Regions from separate parts of the Janthinobacterium sp. GW821-FHT03C10 genome, predicted to be linked through region 2. Evidence: riboswitches for the same ligand, from Rfam matches in the RefSeq annotation. Region 2 holds a riboswitch; the other holds the start of a gene.
The links. A riboswitch is a leader RNA that binds a small molecule or an ion and turns the genes downstream of it on or off. The one in region 2 is predicted to bind thiamine pyrophosphate.

Region 1 (7,414 bases), on a different contig from region 2:
CTTGCCATCTGGCGAAAGCCGCAGCTTACTGACGGCATCGCGCTTGGTGAAGTGTTCGATGGGGATGAGTCGCTCTGCCGACCAGGCAGCGCTGGCCGCCAAAGTCGGGAACAGGACGGCGACGAGTAAGGGCAAGGCGCGTGGCAATGTAGGCATCGGCAAGGGTGGGTAGTTGCAAATAATGATATTTATTGTAGCAATAAAATCAATTCCTATTAGGAAATATTTCCAGCTTCCTCGCCATCCTCGCCGTCGTCCCCGTGCCAGGTCTCTTGCGCCCAGGATCAATCTTTACAGGAATTAAAAATCGAACTGCGCCGACACCTTTAAGGTGCGGCTGGCGCCCGGGTACAGGTAGCCGTCGGACTCCGGCGTCACGTCGCGCCAGTAGAACTTGTCGGCCACGTTGTTGACGGCGGCGCGCAGCACGGCACGCGTGCCGGCGATGCGCGTGGCGTAAGCGGCGCCCAGGTTGAACACGTGGTATGACGGCACGAAGGTCGTGTTGTTGTACTCAAACGCTTTCTTGCCCGCATATTCCCAGCTGCCGTTCACGCTCAAGCCCGCCACCTGTTGCACGGCGTAGTCCGCATGCACTGCCGCCTTGAAGGCGGGCACGTTGGGCACGCGCTTGCCGTCGAGGTCCGCATTGCCCGTGCCTGACTGCTGGCTGTTCAGGGCCGTCACGGAAGCGCCCAGGCTCAGGTTGGACGATGCCTTGCCCTGAGCCGACAATTCCAGGCCGCGGTGCTGGGCCTGGCCTTCGCGCACGAAGTAGCCGGCCGTATTCTGGAATTCCAGGCCCTTGCGGATCTGGAACAGGCTGGCCGCCAGCATGAAGTCCGGCGTCACATCCATCTTGGCGCCCAATTCGATCTGCTTCGAGCGGCTCGGCGACAGTTCTTCGTTGGCATTCATCGCCTTGCGGTCGGCCGTGCCGCCATGTTCCATGCCCTGCGAATAGGCCGCATACACGGACACATTGTCGAGCGGAGTGTAGACGAGCGAGACGTTCGGCAGCAGGAAGTCGTGCTTGGCGCGGATTTCCGTGTCGGCCTTCAGCACGTACTGGTAGCCGTCGACATTGATCTGGCGCAAGCCGCCATGCAGCTTCCAGTTCGGCGCCAGGCTGACGATATCCTGCACGAAGACGGAGTTTTCCGTATCCTTGCGCACCAGGCGCACGGGACCCGTGACGCCGGGCGACGTGCCGACGATCTGCGGCTGGTAGATATTGCTCACGCCCACCCAGTCGTACACGTACAGGCCGGCGCGGTCCTTGCGGCGGAAGGTCGAGACGCCGGCCGTGAAGTCGTGGCGCAGGGAACCGGTGGCGAACTTGCCCTGGATCATGGCTTGCGCGCTCAGCGGCTTTTTCGTCTCGCCCAGGCTGCGGTAGTCGTACACGTCGTAATCGCCATTGCCGCAGAAGCCGGGGTACAGGTCTTGTCCGCTGCAGCCGTACGGGAAGGCCGTGTAGTCGTCGCGCTTGAACGAGTGCTGGTTGGCCGACAGGGTGGCGTGCCAGTCGTCATTGAAGGCGTACTGGAAGCGCAGGCCGATATTGCTGGTGACGGTTTCCACGGGGCGCGTCCACGGCTGCAGGTTGAGCATGGCGTCGGCGCTGATGCCGGTTGGTAAGGTTTTATTGTTCAGCAGCTGGAAGCCGGGCGCCGTGGCCTGCGCCTTGTCCTGGTAGTCGGCATCGAGCTGCAGCAGGGCTTGCGGCGAAATCTGCCAGTCGAAGGCGCCGGAAATGAACTTGCGGTTGCCGTCCGCGCCCTTGATGTAGGAGCGCAGGCGTTCGGCCGCCACGTTGACCCGGTAGCCGAAGCGCGTGTCTTCCAGGCGTCCGCCCAGGTCGACGGCGCCGTACAAGGTGCCCCGTTCGCGCGTTTCCACGGTCACCGTGCGCAGCGGCGCGGCGGTGGGGCGCTTGACGATGAAGTCGATCACGCCGCCCGGCGCGGCCACGCCCGCCTGCAAACCGGCCAGGCCTTTCAGCACTTCGATGCGTTCCTTGTTTTCCAGCGGAATTTGCGTGTCGCCAGGAATGGCCACGCCATCCTTGCGGTAGCTGGAATTGTTGTCGAGCTTGAAGCCGCGGATCGTAAACTGTTCCGCATAACCGACGGCGTTGTAGGCATCGTTGATGCTGGCGTCGAGCTTGACGGCATCGCTGAGATTGCGGATTTGCAAGTCCTGCATGTCTTTTTGCGAAATGACGGTGACGGACGCGGGCGTCTGCAGCAGCGGCGCGTCGGAAAAGCCACCCACGGAGGCGCGCTTGGCGGCCGGCGCCTTGCTGGCCGTGACGACGACTTCGGCCATGCTTTGCGCCTGCGGGTCGGCGGCTTCGGTGGTGTCATTCGCGGCGAAGGCCGGCGCGGCAAACGCGTGCAGGATGGCCAGTGTCAGGACGGAAACAGATAAATTCGGTGTGGACATAGATTGCTCGTGGTTCAAGCCGGCTCTGGGAAAGAGCACGGCAGGCTGCTTGTTCGGCTGGCGCCAACGCAGGAGCTATCAAAGGAGGGAGGTACTTTGCGCTTTCCTTCGCTGGCATTATCCAGATCAGGTACGAAGGGTATCTCTCACCCGGATGACTGCTCCAGGACCCCTAGCGAACTGACAGCTTAGCATGAAGCACGGCCGGCTGTCCCCCTGGCCGACCGTTTTACAACAGTGTGGCGCGAATCTATAAACTGAGTTCCAGCACCTTGCGGCTGACGGCCGGCGTCACTTCGCGCTGTTCGCCCAGCGCCGTCATGCCATGCGCTTCCAGGGCGGACACGACGGCGTCCACGCTGGCATGGTTCAGGCCATAGTCGGCCAGGCGCGTCTTGACGCCCATATGGCGGAAGAAGAATTCCGTGCGCGCGATGGCGGCCTCGATGCGGCCATCCTCGTCGCCGCCATCGAGGCCCCACACACGGGCCGCGTATTGCAGCAGCTTGGCGCGCTTGGCCTGCTTGCGCACGCGCAACATGCTGGGCAGGATGATGGCCAGCGTCTGCGCATGATCGAGCTCGTACAGGGCCGTCAATTCGTGGCCGATGGCGTGCGTGGACCAGTCCTGCGGCACGCCCACGCCGATCAGGCCGTTCAAGGCCAGGGTGGCGCTCCACATCACGTTGGCGCGCACGTCGTAGTCGTCCGGGTGCGACAGGGCTTTCGGGCCTTCCTCGATCAGGGTCAATAAAATGCCTTCGGCGAAGCGGTCCTGCACGGACGCGTTCACGGGATAGGTCAGGTACTGCTCCATCACATGCGCAAACGCATCGACGACGCCATTGCCCACCTGGCGCAACGGCAAGGTGAACGTCTTCGACGGGTCCAGCACGGAGAATTTCGGATACACCTTGCGGCTCATGAACGAGCGCTTTTCCTGCGTGGCCTTGCGCGTGATCACGGCCGAGCCGTTCATTTCGGAACCCGTGGCCGGCAAGGTGAGCACCGTGCCGAAGGGCAGGGCGGCCTCGACGATCTTGCCGCCCTTCGCCAGGATGTCCCACGCTACGCCCTCGTGCAGGGCGGCGGCGGCGATGAACTTGGTGCCGTCGACCACGGAGCCGCCGCCGACGGCCAGCAGGAAATCGATGCGCTCGCTTTTCACCATGGCCACGGCCTGCATCAGGGTTTCATAGCTGGGATTGGGTTCGATGCCGGCAAATTCCAGCACCGTGTGGCCGGCCAGCGCCGCCCTGACTTCATCGTAGACGCCGTTCTGCTTGATGCTGCCGCCGCCGTAGGTCATCAGGACCCGCGCCTGCGGCGGGATCAGGCCGGCGATGGCGGCGATCTGGCCCTGGCCGAAGAGGATTTGCGTCGGATTGTAAAAGTCGAAATTGAACATGGGGCTCCCGCTGCCGAGGTGTAGGCTGTTGCTGAGTCATGATTATGGCCGAACGGGTGAAATCGTGTCGTGGACGCTTGAGCTTTTCGCCCGCGCGGTGGAGAATGCAGCCGATGTCACCACCACGCGAAAAGGAATGCGCATGACCACCGTCCCACTGGAAGAATCCGGCTTGCCGGCCACCGCGCTCGACATGCATCGCGCCATCGGCGCCGCCATCGCTGCGCTGCAGGCGCTGGACTTGAACAGCCAGCGTTTCGAGGCGTGCACCGACCCCGAACTGCGCCGCGTGCTGGCCCACGCGGGCGACACTAGCCGCAAGGAAGCGGCCATGCTGCTCGAATGGATGCGCCGCCGCGACGCGCGCCTGGATACGGCCATGAAGGAGGCGCTGTTCAAGGCGGGCCCGATTGTTGCCCAGTATCACTATGACGAGAAAATATTGTAACTATCGGTTTGTTGTTGTGGCGTACCATGCGCCACATGGCCTTTGCTTCGCGTAGACTGTGCCCCGAACACGATTTTGGGGGAGTCTGCAGAAATGAAATCATTACCATACCGAGAAGGCAGCTGGTTTGCCGTGCCTTTGCCGGGCGGCGGTTATGCCGTCGGCGTGGTGGCGCGTACGGCGCCTGCCGGGCGCATCATGCTGGCGTATATGTTCGGACCACGACGCGATGTCTTGCCGACACTCGATGAACTGGAAGGCTTGCGGCCGGAACAGGCCGTGCGCCGCCTGCGCACGGGCGACATGGCTCTGCTCAACGAGCGCTGGCCCCTGCTGGGCGACAGCCGCCACTGGAACCGCGACGACTGGCCCATGCCGGCGTTTATCCGCCGCAATGAATCCTTGCAGCGCGCCTGGCGCGCCAGCTATGCGGACGCCGATCCGGCCAAGCTGGACCGCGAGGAATCGATCCCCTTCGACACGCCGGGCATGGAAAGCGATTCCCTGTATGGCTACGGGGCGACGGAATTGTTGATGAGCAAATTGCTGGTGCAGGAGCAGGCGTCGGCCTGATGGCAGTCGGGCGGCGTTGGCGTTGGATGACGCACGGCGATGCCGTGCTAATCCAACCTAAATAAATCACACCGCCGGCAAACTGATCTGAAACGCCAGTAGGTGCCGGAGCCTGCATCGGGCGGCGTAGGTCGGATTAGCGAGGCCTTGCCTCGCGTAATCCGACCACATTGTTGGCCAAGGCCGCTGGTGGTGTCGGCTTACGCGCTTTGCGCTAAGCCGACCTACACCGACCAGCGCCGCTTATACCGCCGGCAAGCTGATCTGAAACGCCAGGCCGCCGCCTTCGCGGTTGCGCACCTGTAATTCGGCGCCGTGGCGCAGCAGCACGCGGTCGACGATGGCCAGGCCCAGGCCTGCGCCGTTGGCCTGCCCGCGCGCCGTGTCGAGGCGGGTGAACGGCTTCATCAGCTGCTCGATCTTTTCCGCCGGCACGCCCGTGCCGTGGTCCTGTACTTCGATGATGACCTTTTTCGCGCCGTGGCTGGTGCGCACGTGGCAGGCGATGTCGATTTCCGTCACGTCGCTGCCCGGCGTCTTGCCATAGCGGCGCGCATTCTCAATCAGGTTGTTCAGCACGCGGCGCAAGTCGGTGGGGTTGCCCATCGCATGCGCGCCGTCGGCGATGCTGGCGTTGAGCTTCACATCCGGCAGGCGCATCGCTTCGCGCGTCATGTCGTGGAGCAAACCGCTCAGGTCGACATCGGTAAAGCTCGACGCTTCCGTCGGCTTGGCGTAGTCGAGGAACTGGCCGATGATGGCGTCCATCTGCCCGATATCGGACTGGATGCCTTCGCGCGCCTCGTCCGACAGGTTGGCCATTTCCACTTCCAGCTGCATGCGCGCCAGCGGCGTGCGCAAGTCGTGCGAAATGCCGGCCAAAATCACGGCGCGGTCCGATTCCACCTGTTTGAGATCATCGACCATCTGGTTGAAGCTGCGGTTCGCCTCGATGATTTCGATCGGGCCCTTTTCCGGCAGCGGCGCCGGCTGCTTGCCCTTGGCGATGTCGCGCGCGGCCGCCGTCAGACGCGACAGCGGCAGATTGATCAGGCTGGATATGATGGCCGCGCCCAGCAGCGACAGCAGGGACACCAGGCTGGCCCAGCCCAGCCACTGGAAGCCCGTCAGGCCGCGCAGGCGCTCGCGGTCCAGCATCAGCCAGTATTCGTCGTCGTCGATCTTGAAGCTGACCCAGAAGCCCGCCACGCCGTTGACGCGCGCGGAAAAGCGCGTGTCCTTGCCCAGCTTGGCCTTTACCAGCGCCTCGATCTCGGGCATCAGGTAATTGTCTGGCGGCGGCTCGATGCGGTCGTCCTCTTCCAGCGAGAAGATGCGGATGCCTTCGTTGCTGACGAGGTCGAACAGCAGTTCGCGGCGCAGCTCGGGCGCCGAGTGCGTCAGGGCCGCATGCGTGATGGTGACGACGGAAATGATCTGGGCGGAAATCTGCTGCGCCTGCGGTTCGCGCTGGATGACGGAAATCATGCCGATCCAGGTGATCATGCTGACCGTGGTCAAAGTGCCGAGCAGCAAAAAGGTACGCCAGAACAGGCCGCTTTTCAGCCGTGCCAGGCTGATATCGGGAACAAGCTTCATCATGCCTCGCCAGCGATCAGCGCGGCTGTCCGTCCGGGATGAAGACGTAGCCAAGGCCCCACACGGTCTGGATGAACAGGGGGCTCGACGGATCGGGTTCGATCAGTTTACGCAGGCGCGAAATCTGCACGTCCAGGCTGCGGTCGAACACTTCGTATTCGCGTCCGCGCGCCAGTTCCATCAGTTTTTCGCGCGACAGCGGCTGGCGCGCATGGCGGGCAAACACTTTCAATACGGAAAATTCGCCCGTGGTCAGCGGCACCGTTTCGCCATTCTTTTTCAAGGTGCGCGTGCCCAGGTCCAGCACGAAGTCGCCGAATTCGAAGGTTTGCGGCGTTTCCGACGGTGCGCCCGGGATTTCATCGGGACCCTTGCGGCGCAGCACGGCGCCGATGCGGGCCACCAGTTCGCGCGGGTTGAACGGCTTCGGCAGGTAATCGTCGGCACCCATTTCCAGGCCCACGATGCGGTCCACGTCCTCGCCCTTGGCCGTCAGCATGATGATCGGCGTCTGGTCGCCCGCGCCGCGCAGGCGGCGGCAGATCGACAGGCCGTCTTCGCCGGGCAGCATCAGGTCGAGCACCAGCAGGTCGTAGCGTTCGCGCAGCCACAGCTTGTTCATGGCCGTCGCGCTCTCTGCCGTGAAGACATTGAAACCCTGTTCGGTCAGGTAGCGCCGCAGCAGGTCGCGCAGGCGCACATCGTCATCGACCACCATGATCTTTGCCTGGTGGCCGTGGATCGATTGCGTTGTTGTATTGCTGCCGGTAGTGGAGGTTGTGGTCATTTAGGGTGTCGTGTTATCTTATATTAGTTGCTATAGTAACGCCTCGCGCGGCGTCGGCAAGGGGCTGTGGCGACCCATTACAAAGTGTTACAAACTTTACCCAATTACTCTTACTGCACCGTGTAAAGCATCATACACTGGGGCCACAGTG
Region 2 (7,414 bases):
TAGCAGGAAGCGCCGACGATCTTGTCCTTGCCCAGGCGCGCGCGCGCCTGCGCCACGGACGCGTCCGTGCCGCCCACGTGCACGCCATCGGCGTCGAGCTCTTCGCACAGTTCGATAAAATCGTTGATGATGAAGGGCACGCCATACTTGCGGGCCAGGGCCAGCAAGGCGCCCGCCTGCTCGCGCCGCTGCGGCGCCTCGGCGCTCTTGTGGCGGTATTGCAGCAGGGCCACGCCTGCCTGCAAGGCTTGCTCGCTCACGTCGAGCAGGCGGTCGGTCTCATCCCAGTTCGGGGTGACCAGATACAGTCCACGCATGATATTTCCTTATTGAATGAATCGTTGCGGCATGAGTTGACCTGGCGCAATCGCATACGCGCCGGCCAGGGCCGCATGGCAATAGCTTTGCGCCAGATCCAGCGCTTCAGGCAGCGCCTGTCCCAGCGCCAGATGCGCCGCGATGGCCGAGGCCAGGGTGCAGCCGCTGCCGTGAAACTCGCCGGACAAGCGCGGCCAGCGCCATTCGCGCTCCCCGCCGACGCTATCGAAGCAGCGGTTGACGACCGTCTCGCCCTCGCCGTGGCCGCCCGTCACCAGCACGTGCTGGCAGCCTTGCGCCCGCAAGGCTGCTTCGCCGCCGAGGGCCGCCGCCTCCGGCCCGTTCGGTACGATCACGGTCGTCACCGGCAGCAAGGGCGCCAGCGCCAGCACGGCATCGTCCCGGCTGAGCACGTCGCCATGGCCGCTGGCCAGCACGGGATCGAGCACCACGGGCAAGCTTGGGCGGGCCAGCCGCAATTGCGCGATCAGCTGCGCAATGACGGCAGCGTTCGCCGCACTGCCCGGGATACCGATCTTCACGGCATCGATGGCGATCTTGTCGATCAGCGCCAGCGCCTGCCGGCGCAGCAGCTCCGGCGCCACAGGCTCGACAGCAAACACGCGGTCATTGTCCTGCACCGTCAGCGCCGTAATCACGGGCAAGGCATGCGCGCCCTGCGCCGCAATCGCGACAATATCGGCGGCGATGCCGGCCCCGCCCGACGGGTCGACGCCGGCAAACACGAGCACGGTGCGGTGCATCGGCACCATCACGCCAGGCGGCCCGCCATCGGCGACGATGGGGAAGCGGCAAATTTGCGAGGCATGCGTCCCGCCAGGAACGCTTCGCGCCCGGCCCGCACGGCCAGCTTCATGGCGCGCGCCATGCGCACGGGGTCGCGCGCGCCGGCAATGGCCGTGTTCATCAGCACGCCATCGCAGCCGAGTTCCATGGCAATCGCTGCATCCGACGCCGTGCCCACGCCCGCGTCCACCAGCACAGGCACCTTGGCCTGGTCGATGATCAAGGACAAATTCCACGGATTCAGGATGCCCATGCCCGAGCCGATCAGGGACGCCAGCGGCATGACGGCCACGCAGCCGATGTCTTCCAGAATCTTCGCCTGGATGGGGTCATCGCTGCAGTAGACCATCACGTCAAAGCCATCCTTGACCAGCGCCTCGGCCGCGATCAAGGTTTCCGGCATGTGCGGGAACAGGGTCTTTTCATCGCCCAGCACTTCCAGCTTGACCAGGTTGCGCCCGCCCAGCAGCTCGCGCGCCAGCTGCAGGGTGTACACGGCATCTTTCGCGTTGTAGCAGCCGGCCGTGTTCGGCAGTATCGTGTACTGGTCCGGCGGCACGAAGTCGAGCAGGCTGGGCGCGTTCGGGTCCTGGCCAATGTTGACCCGGCGAATCGCCACCGTGATGATCTGCGCCTCGGCAGCGTCCGTCGCTTCGCGCGTCTGCGGCAAATCCTTGTACTTGCCGCTGCCCACCAGCAAGCGCGATTGATATTGCTTGCCTGCGATGGTCAGCAGGTCGTTGTTATTATTACTGTTCATTGCTTTTTCCTTAGTTCAGCCGCCGCCGATGGCGCGCACGATCTCTACTTGGTCTTGCGTTTGCAAGACCTGTCCCGGCCACGCCTTGCGCGGCACGACGTTGCGGTTGACGGCCAGCGCCAGCGCCTGGTTTTCCAGCGACAGCGCGGCAATCAATTGATCGAGTGTCTGCCCGGGCGGCACCTGGTGCGGCGCGCCGTTGAGCGTGATGGATATCAATGCAGGCATCACGCTCTCCTTCAGACCTTGCGGTACAGCTCGGCGCCGTTCTTGATGAACTCGATGGCCTTGATTTCCATGCCCTGCTGGAGCGCCTTGTCTTCCGCGATGCCCATGCCGGCCGCGTATTCGCGCACTTCCTGCGTGATCTTCATCGAACAGAAGTGGGGGCCGCACATGGAGCAGAAATGCGCCACCTTGGCCGAATCCTTGGGCAAGGTTTCATCGTGGAATTCGCGCGCCTTGTCCGGGTCCAGGCCGATGTTGAACTGGTCGTCCCAGCGGAATTCGAAGCGGGCTTTCGACAGGGCATTGTCGCGGATCTGTGCGCCCGGATGGCCTTTCGCCAGGTCGGCCGCATGCGCCGCAATCTTGTAGGTGATGATGCCATCCTTGACGTCCGCCTTGTTGGGCAAGCCCAGGTGCTCCTTCGGCGTCACGTAGCACAGCATGGCCGTGCCGTACCAGCCGATCATGGCCGCGCCGATGCCGGACGTGATGTGGTCGTAACCGGGCGCGATGTCGGTCGTCAATGGCCCCAGCGTGTAGAACGGCGCTTCGCCGCACTGCTCCAGCTGCAGGTCCATGTTTTCTTTAATGAGTTGCATCGGCACGTGGCCCGGGCCTTCGATCATCACCTGCACATCGTGTTTCCAGGCAACCTGCGTCAGTTCGCCCAGGGTCTTCAGTTCGCCCAGCTGCGCTTCGTCGTTGGCGTCGTAGATGGAGCCGGGGCGCAAGCCGTCGCCCAGCGAGAACGACACGTCGTACGCCTTCATGATTTCGCAGATCTCTTCGAAATGCGTGTACAGGAACGATTCCTGGTGGTGCGCCAAACACCATTTCGCCATGATGGAACCGCCGCGCGAGACGATGCCCGTCAGGCGCTTGGCCGTCATCGGCACGTAGCGCAGCAGCACGCCCGCGTGGATGGTGAAGTAATCGACGCCCTGCTCGGCCTGCTCGATGAGGGTGTCGCGGAAGATTTCCCACGTCAGATCTTCGGCCTTCCCGTTGACCTTTTCCAGCGCCTGGTAGATGGGCACGGTGCCGATGGGCACGGGGCTGTTGCGCACGATCCATTCGCGCGTCTCGTGGATGTGTTTACCCGTGGACAGATCCATGACGTTGTCGCCGCCCCAGCGGATGGCCCAGGTCATTTTTTCCACTTCCTCGCCGATCGACGAGGTGACGGCGGAATTGCCGATGTTTGCGTTGATTTTCACCAGGAAATTGCGACCGATGATCATCGGCTCGACTTCCGGGTGGTTGATGTTGGCGGGAATGATGGCGCGGCCGCGGGCGATTTCCTCGCGCACGAATTCCGGCGTGATTTCCGCCGGGATGCTGGCGCCGAAGGACTGGCCCGGATGCTGGCGGCCCATCAGGTCGGCCAGGCGCTCACCCATGGGGCCGGAAGCTTTCAGTTCGCGCAAATACTCCTGGCGGCGCATGTTTTCGCGGATGGCCACGAATTCCATTTCCGGCGTGATGATGCCTTGGCGCGCGTAATGCATTTGCGTGACGTTCTTGCCGGCGATGGCGCGGCGCGGCTTGCGGTGCAGATTGAAACGCAACTCGGCCAGCTTCGGGTCCGCCAGGCGGGCGATGCCGTAGTCGGAGGTGGGGCCGGGCAATTCTTCCGTGTCGGCCCGCTCCATGATCCACGGCAGGCGCGGCGTGTCGAGGCCGGAGCGGATGTCGATCTGCACGTCCGGGTCCGTGTAGGGGCCGGAGGTGTCGTAGACGTAGATGGGCGGATTCTTTTCGCCGCCGAACGACGCTTCCGTGTCGGACTGGCTGATTTCGCGCATGGGCACGCGGATGTCGGGGCGGCTGCCTTCGACGTAGATCTTGCGCGAATTGGGCAGCGGCGCGATGGCGGCTTCGTCGACCGTGGCGGTGGCGGAGAGGAATTTCGGGTTGGCGTTCATTTTGGCTCCTTGGCTAGACTATTTTTAAGCCTGGAGCCAGCTAAGGAGGTTCGGAATTACGCACGCGGAAAGGCGGGGTGCGTTCATCCTAAAGCTTCCCTTCGCTGGCATTATCCAGATCAGGTTCGGAGGGTATTTCTCACCCGCGCTTGCACTGTGTTTTCACAGCGAAAGGCAGGACCCCTAGCGTTTGCCGCCTTGCGGCAGCGAGCCAATTATACGCGGTTCGCGCCGCGTGGCCAGATGATTTCTTGCCGGTGTCGTGTTTGCGCATCTGCTGCAATGCAGCAGACGGCGTCGCGCTTATTTCTTCTTGCCCCAGCGCCAGGCGGTCGGTTCGCCCTTCAGCTGGCAGATGAAAATGAGCACGGCGACGATGGCCACTTCATACACGATATAGCCGACGAGCATGGTTTGCGGCGGGAACAGGAAGGCGCCGCAGGCGAACAGCGCCAGCGCGGCCAGAAACACCAGCCAGCCCTGCCAGGTGATGGGCAAGCCCCAGCCCCAGCCATAGGTCTTGGCGGGGAACCAGTAGGAGGGAGATTTGTCAGTCATGATTTTTCCTGGTCAATATCAATACCGCCAAGTATAAATCACGCTCCCCGCAAGCGCTCCGTGACATCGAGGCCGATGCCGCGGTAGCCGATGAAGCGGCTGCCATTGTCGAACATCGGTTCGCCGCTGACCTGCAGATACTGCGTGCTGCCGTCGAGGTTGGTGCGGCTGTAGATGAAATCGAGGAACGGTTCGCGCGCGGCGATCTTGGCGTCGAGCAAGGCGCGCTCGGTGGCGTTCCAGCGCTGCGGCTCTTCCTCGCTGCCGATGCCCAGCATTTCAGCCACGGGGCCGGAAAAGCGCGTCAAATTGCCCTGCGCATCCTGCTCCCAGTACCAGTCGGACGACAGTTCCGTGAAGCGCTGGAAGCGCGCTTCGCTTTCGCGCAGCTCCGCCGTGCGGTCTTCCACCATCTGTTCCAGCGACTTGTTGTATTCGGCCAGCTTCTGATACAGCAAGCGCACTTCCAGCATGTTGTGGATGCGCGTCTTGACTTCCACCAGGTCGAAGGGCTTGCTGACGAAATCCTTGGCGCCCGCCTGCAGGGCGCGCAGCTTATGGCCGGGCTGGGCCGTGATCACCAGCACGGGCAGGTAGCTGCCCGCCTCGATGTCGCGCAAGCCTTCCATGACTTCGAAGCCATCCATTTCCGGCATCTGCAGGTCGAGCAGGATCAGGTCGTAGCGGTGCTGCTGGTGCAGCGCGCGCACGGCTTGCGGGTCCATGGTGGAGGTGATGCGCGTGTAGCCGGCATTGCGCAGCACCTGTTCCAGCAGCATGACGTTCGCCTCCTGGTCATCGACGATGAGGATGCTGGCGTTCAGGATCTCGGTGGCTTGAAGCATGGCGGTATTCCTAAAATTGAGTGCTGAATCAGCGTATTGCGTGAGTGTCGTCGGCCAGGCCGTGCGCGGCTGCATGGTGCAGGGCCACGTCGAGCGCGTCCATGAATTCGACGACCTTGATCGGCTTGGTCAGATAGCGGAAGAAGCCCGCTTGCAAGCCTTTTTCGATGTCGCGCGGCACGGCGTTGGCCGACAGGGCCATGACGGGAATGTGGCGGGTGAGGGGATCATCATGCAGGATGTGCAGCGCGCCGTAGCCGCTGATGCCGGGCAGGTTGATATCCATCAGGATCACGTCGGGCTGGTAGGTGCGCGCCAGGTCGATGCCCAGGTGCGCATCGATGGCCGTCAGCAGTTTCAAGTCGCTGCGGCGGGCGATCAATTGCTCGACCAGCGCCAGGTTGGCGGGATTGTCTTCCACGTACAGCAAGGTGCGCAGGCTTTCCTGCGGCTCCTGCACCTGCGGCAGCGCATCGCCGTCGCCCAGCACCAGTGCCGGCGCGCTGCTGGCGGCCAGCTCGAACCAGAACGTGGTGCCCACGCCGACGGCGCTGTCGACGCCGATGGTGCCGCCCATCAATTCGACCAGTTGCTTGGTGACGACGAGGCCGATGCCCGTGCCCTCTTCCGTGCTGTTTTCCTGTCCCAGGCGATTAAACGGCTGGAACAGCTGCGCCACCTGGGCCGCGTCGAGGCCGGCGCCGCTGTCGCGCACGCTCACGCGCACGCGTTCGCCATGCCCGCTGCATTCGACGGTGACGGCGCCGCCGCCCTGGTTGTATTTGATGGCGTTCGACAGCAGGTTGATCATCACCTGTTTTACGCGCGTGCGGTCCGCATGCACATAAAAAGCCTTGCCGCAGCGGGGGAAATGCATGCGGATGCCGCGCTTTTCCGCCTGCGGCGCGATCATGGCCTGGCAATCCTGCAGCACGTCGAGCAGCGACATCGCTTCCTGCGACAGGGTGACCTTGCCCGATTCGATCATGGCCAGGTCGAGGATTTCATTGATCAAGCGCAACAGGTACCAGCCGCCCTTGAGGATTTGCTCGATCGAGCGCTGCTGCGGCGGGCTCGGCGGCGGCACGTCGGACGCCATCAGCTGGGCGAAACCCAGCACGGCGTTCAGGGGCGTGCGCAATTCATGGCTCATGCTCGACAGGAATTCGGACTTGGCGCGGTTGGCCTTTTCCGCCACCTGGCGCGCCTTCTTCAGCTCGGCATTGTTGGTTTCGACCAGCGAGCGCGTATATGCCTGCTGTTCGCGCAGGCGCTGGTCCAGTTGTGCCTGTTCCGCCTCGACCTGCTTGCGCACCGTGTTGTCGGTGCCGATCAGCAGATAACCGATGACCTTGCTCTGCGCATCGCGCAAGGCCGTCACGGAGACGATGGCGGGGAAGCGGCTGCCATCCTTGCGGATGTAGGTCAGCTCATAGATGTCTTCGATGCCGCGCGTGGCCTTGAACACGAGCGCTTCCACGCCCGGCGTGATGACGGTGTCGAGCTCGGCGCTGAGGGCCGCCGCGCGGGTGACGATTTCTTGCGCGTCAGAAATACCGGCCGGCGTCAGCTTGTCGACCACGTCGCTGGCTTCATAGCCGAGCATGCGTTCGGCGCCCACGTTGAATATCTGGATCACGCCCTGCGCATCGGTGGCGATGCACGAGAAGTTGGCGCTGTTGAAAATCGCATCCTGCAAGGCACCCGCCTTGAGCAGCTGGCGCGGCAGGCTGGCCGCCGCCGTGCGCCGGTACAGCGCCACCAGCATCAGCAACAGCAGGCATACCAGGGCCTCGATCAGGATCGCCGCATCAAAAGGCGGCGCGCGCCAGACCAGCACGCCGATGACCACCAATACGATGGCGCTGAACGCAAATGCCAATGCCATGGGCCAGCGCGACGGGGCGCGGTTAGGGTTATTTTCAACTGAGTGCATGGGTAGCCTGGGCTGGGACAACAATAAAAAAATGGGA

Region 1: linked by a shared signal. The riboswitch ahead of AC07VH_RS09435 (TonB-dependent siderophore receptor) and the one ahead of thiC (phosphomethylpyrimidine synthase ThiC) in region 2 are both predicted to bind thiamine pyrophosphate.

The regions. Positions count from the first base shown of each region.
Region 1 covers NZ_JBWKUN010000002.1:349,482-356,895, reverse strand. The annotation lists gene AC07VH_RS09440 (alpha/beta hydrolase family protein) at 1-288, opposite strand, end outside; gene AC07VH_RS09435 (TonB-dependent siderophore receptor) at 301-2,448, opposite strand; TPP riboswitch at 2,535-2,632, opposite strand; gene AC07VH_RS09430 (iron-containing alcohol dehydrogenase) at 2,699-3,856, opposite strand; gene AC07VH_RS09425 (ferritin family protein) at 3,999-4,304, shown strand; gene AC07VH_RS09420 (Imm26 family immunity protein) at 4,398-4,877, shown strand; gene AC07VH_RS09415 (sensor histidine kinase family protein) at 5,121-6,479, opposite strand; gene ompR (osmolarity response regulator transcription factor OmpR) at 6,493-7,194, opposite strand.
Region 2 covers NZ_JBWKUN010000008.1:136,324-143,737, reverse strand. The annotation lists gene thiE (thiamine phosphate synthase) at 1-317, opposite strand, end outside; gene thiD (bifunctional hydroxymethylpyrimidine kinase/phosphomethylpyrimidine kinase) at 327-1,082, opposite strand; gene AC07VH_RS24275 (thiazole synthase) at 1,091-1,885, opposite strand; gene thiS (sulfur carrier protein ThiS) at 1,901-2,104, opposite strand; gene thiC (phosphomethylpyrimidine synthase ThiC) at 2,125-4,038, opposite strand; TPP riboswitch at 4,118-4,233, opposite strand; gene AC07VH_RS24260 (hypothetical protein) at 4,342-4,596, opposite strand; gene AC07VH_RS24255 (response regulator) at 4,635-5,441, opposite strand; gene AC07VH_RS24250 (hybrid sensor histidine kinase/response regulator) at 5,470-7,377, opposite strand.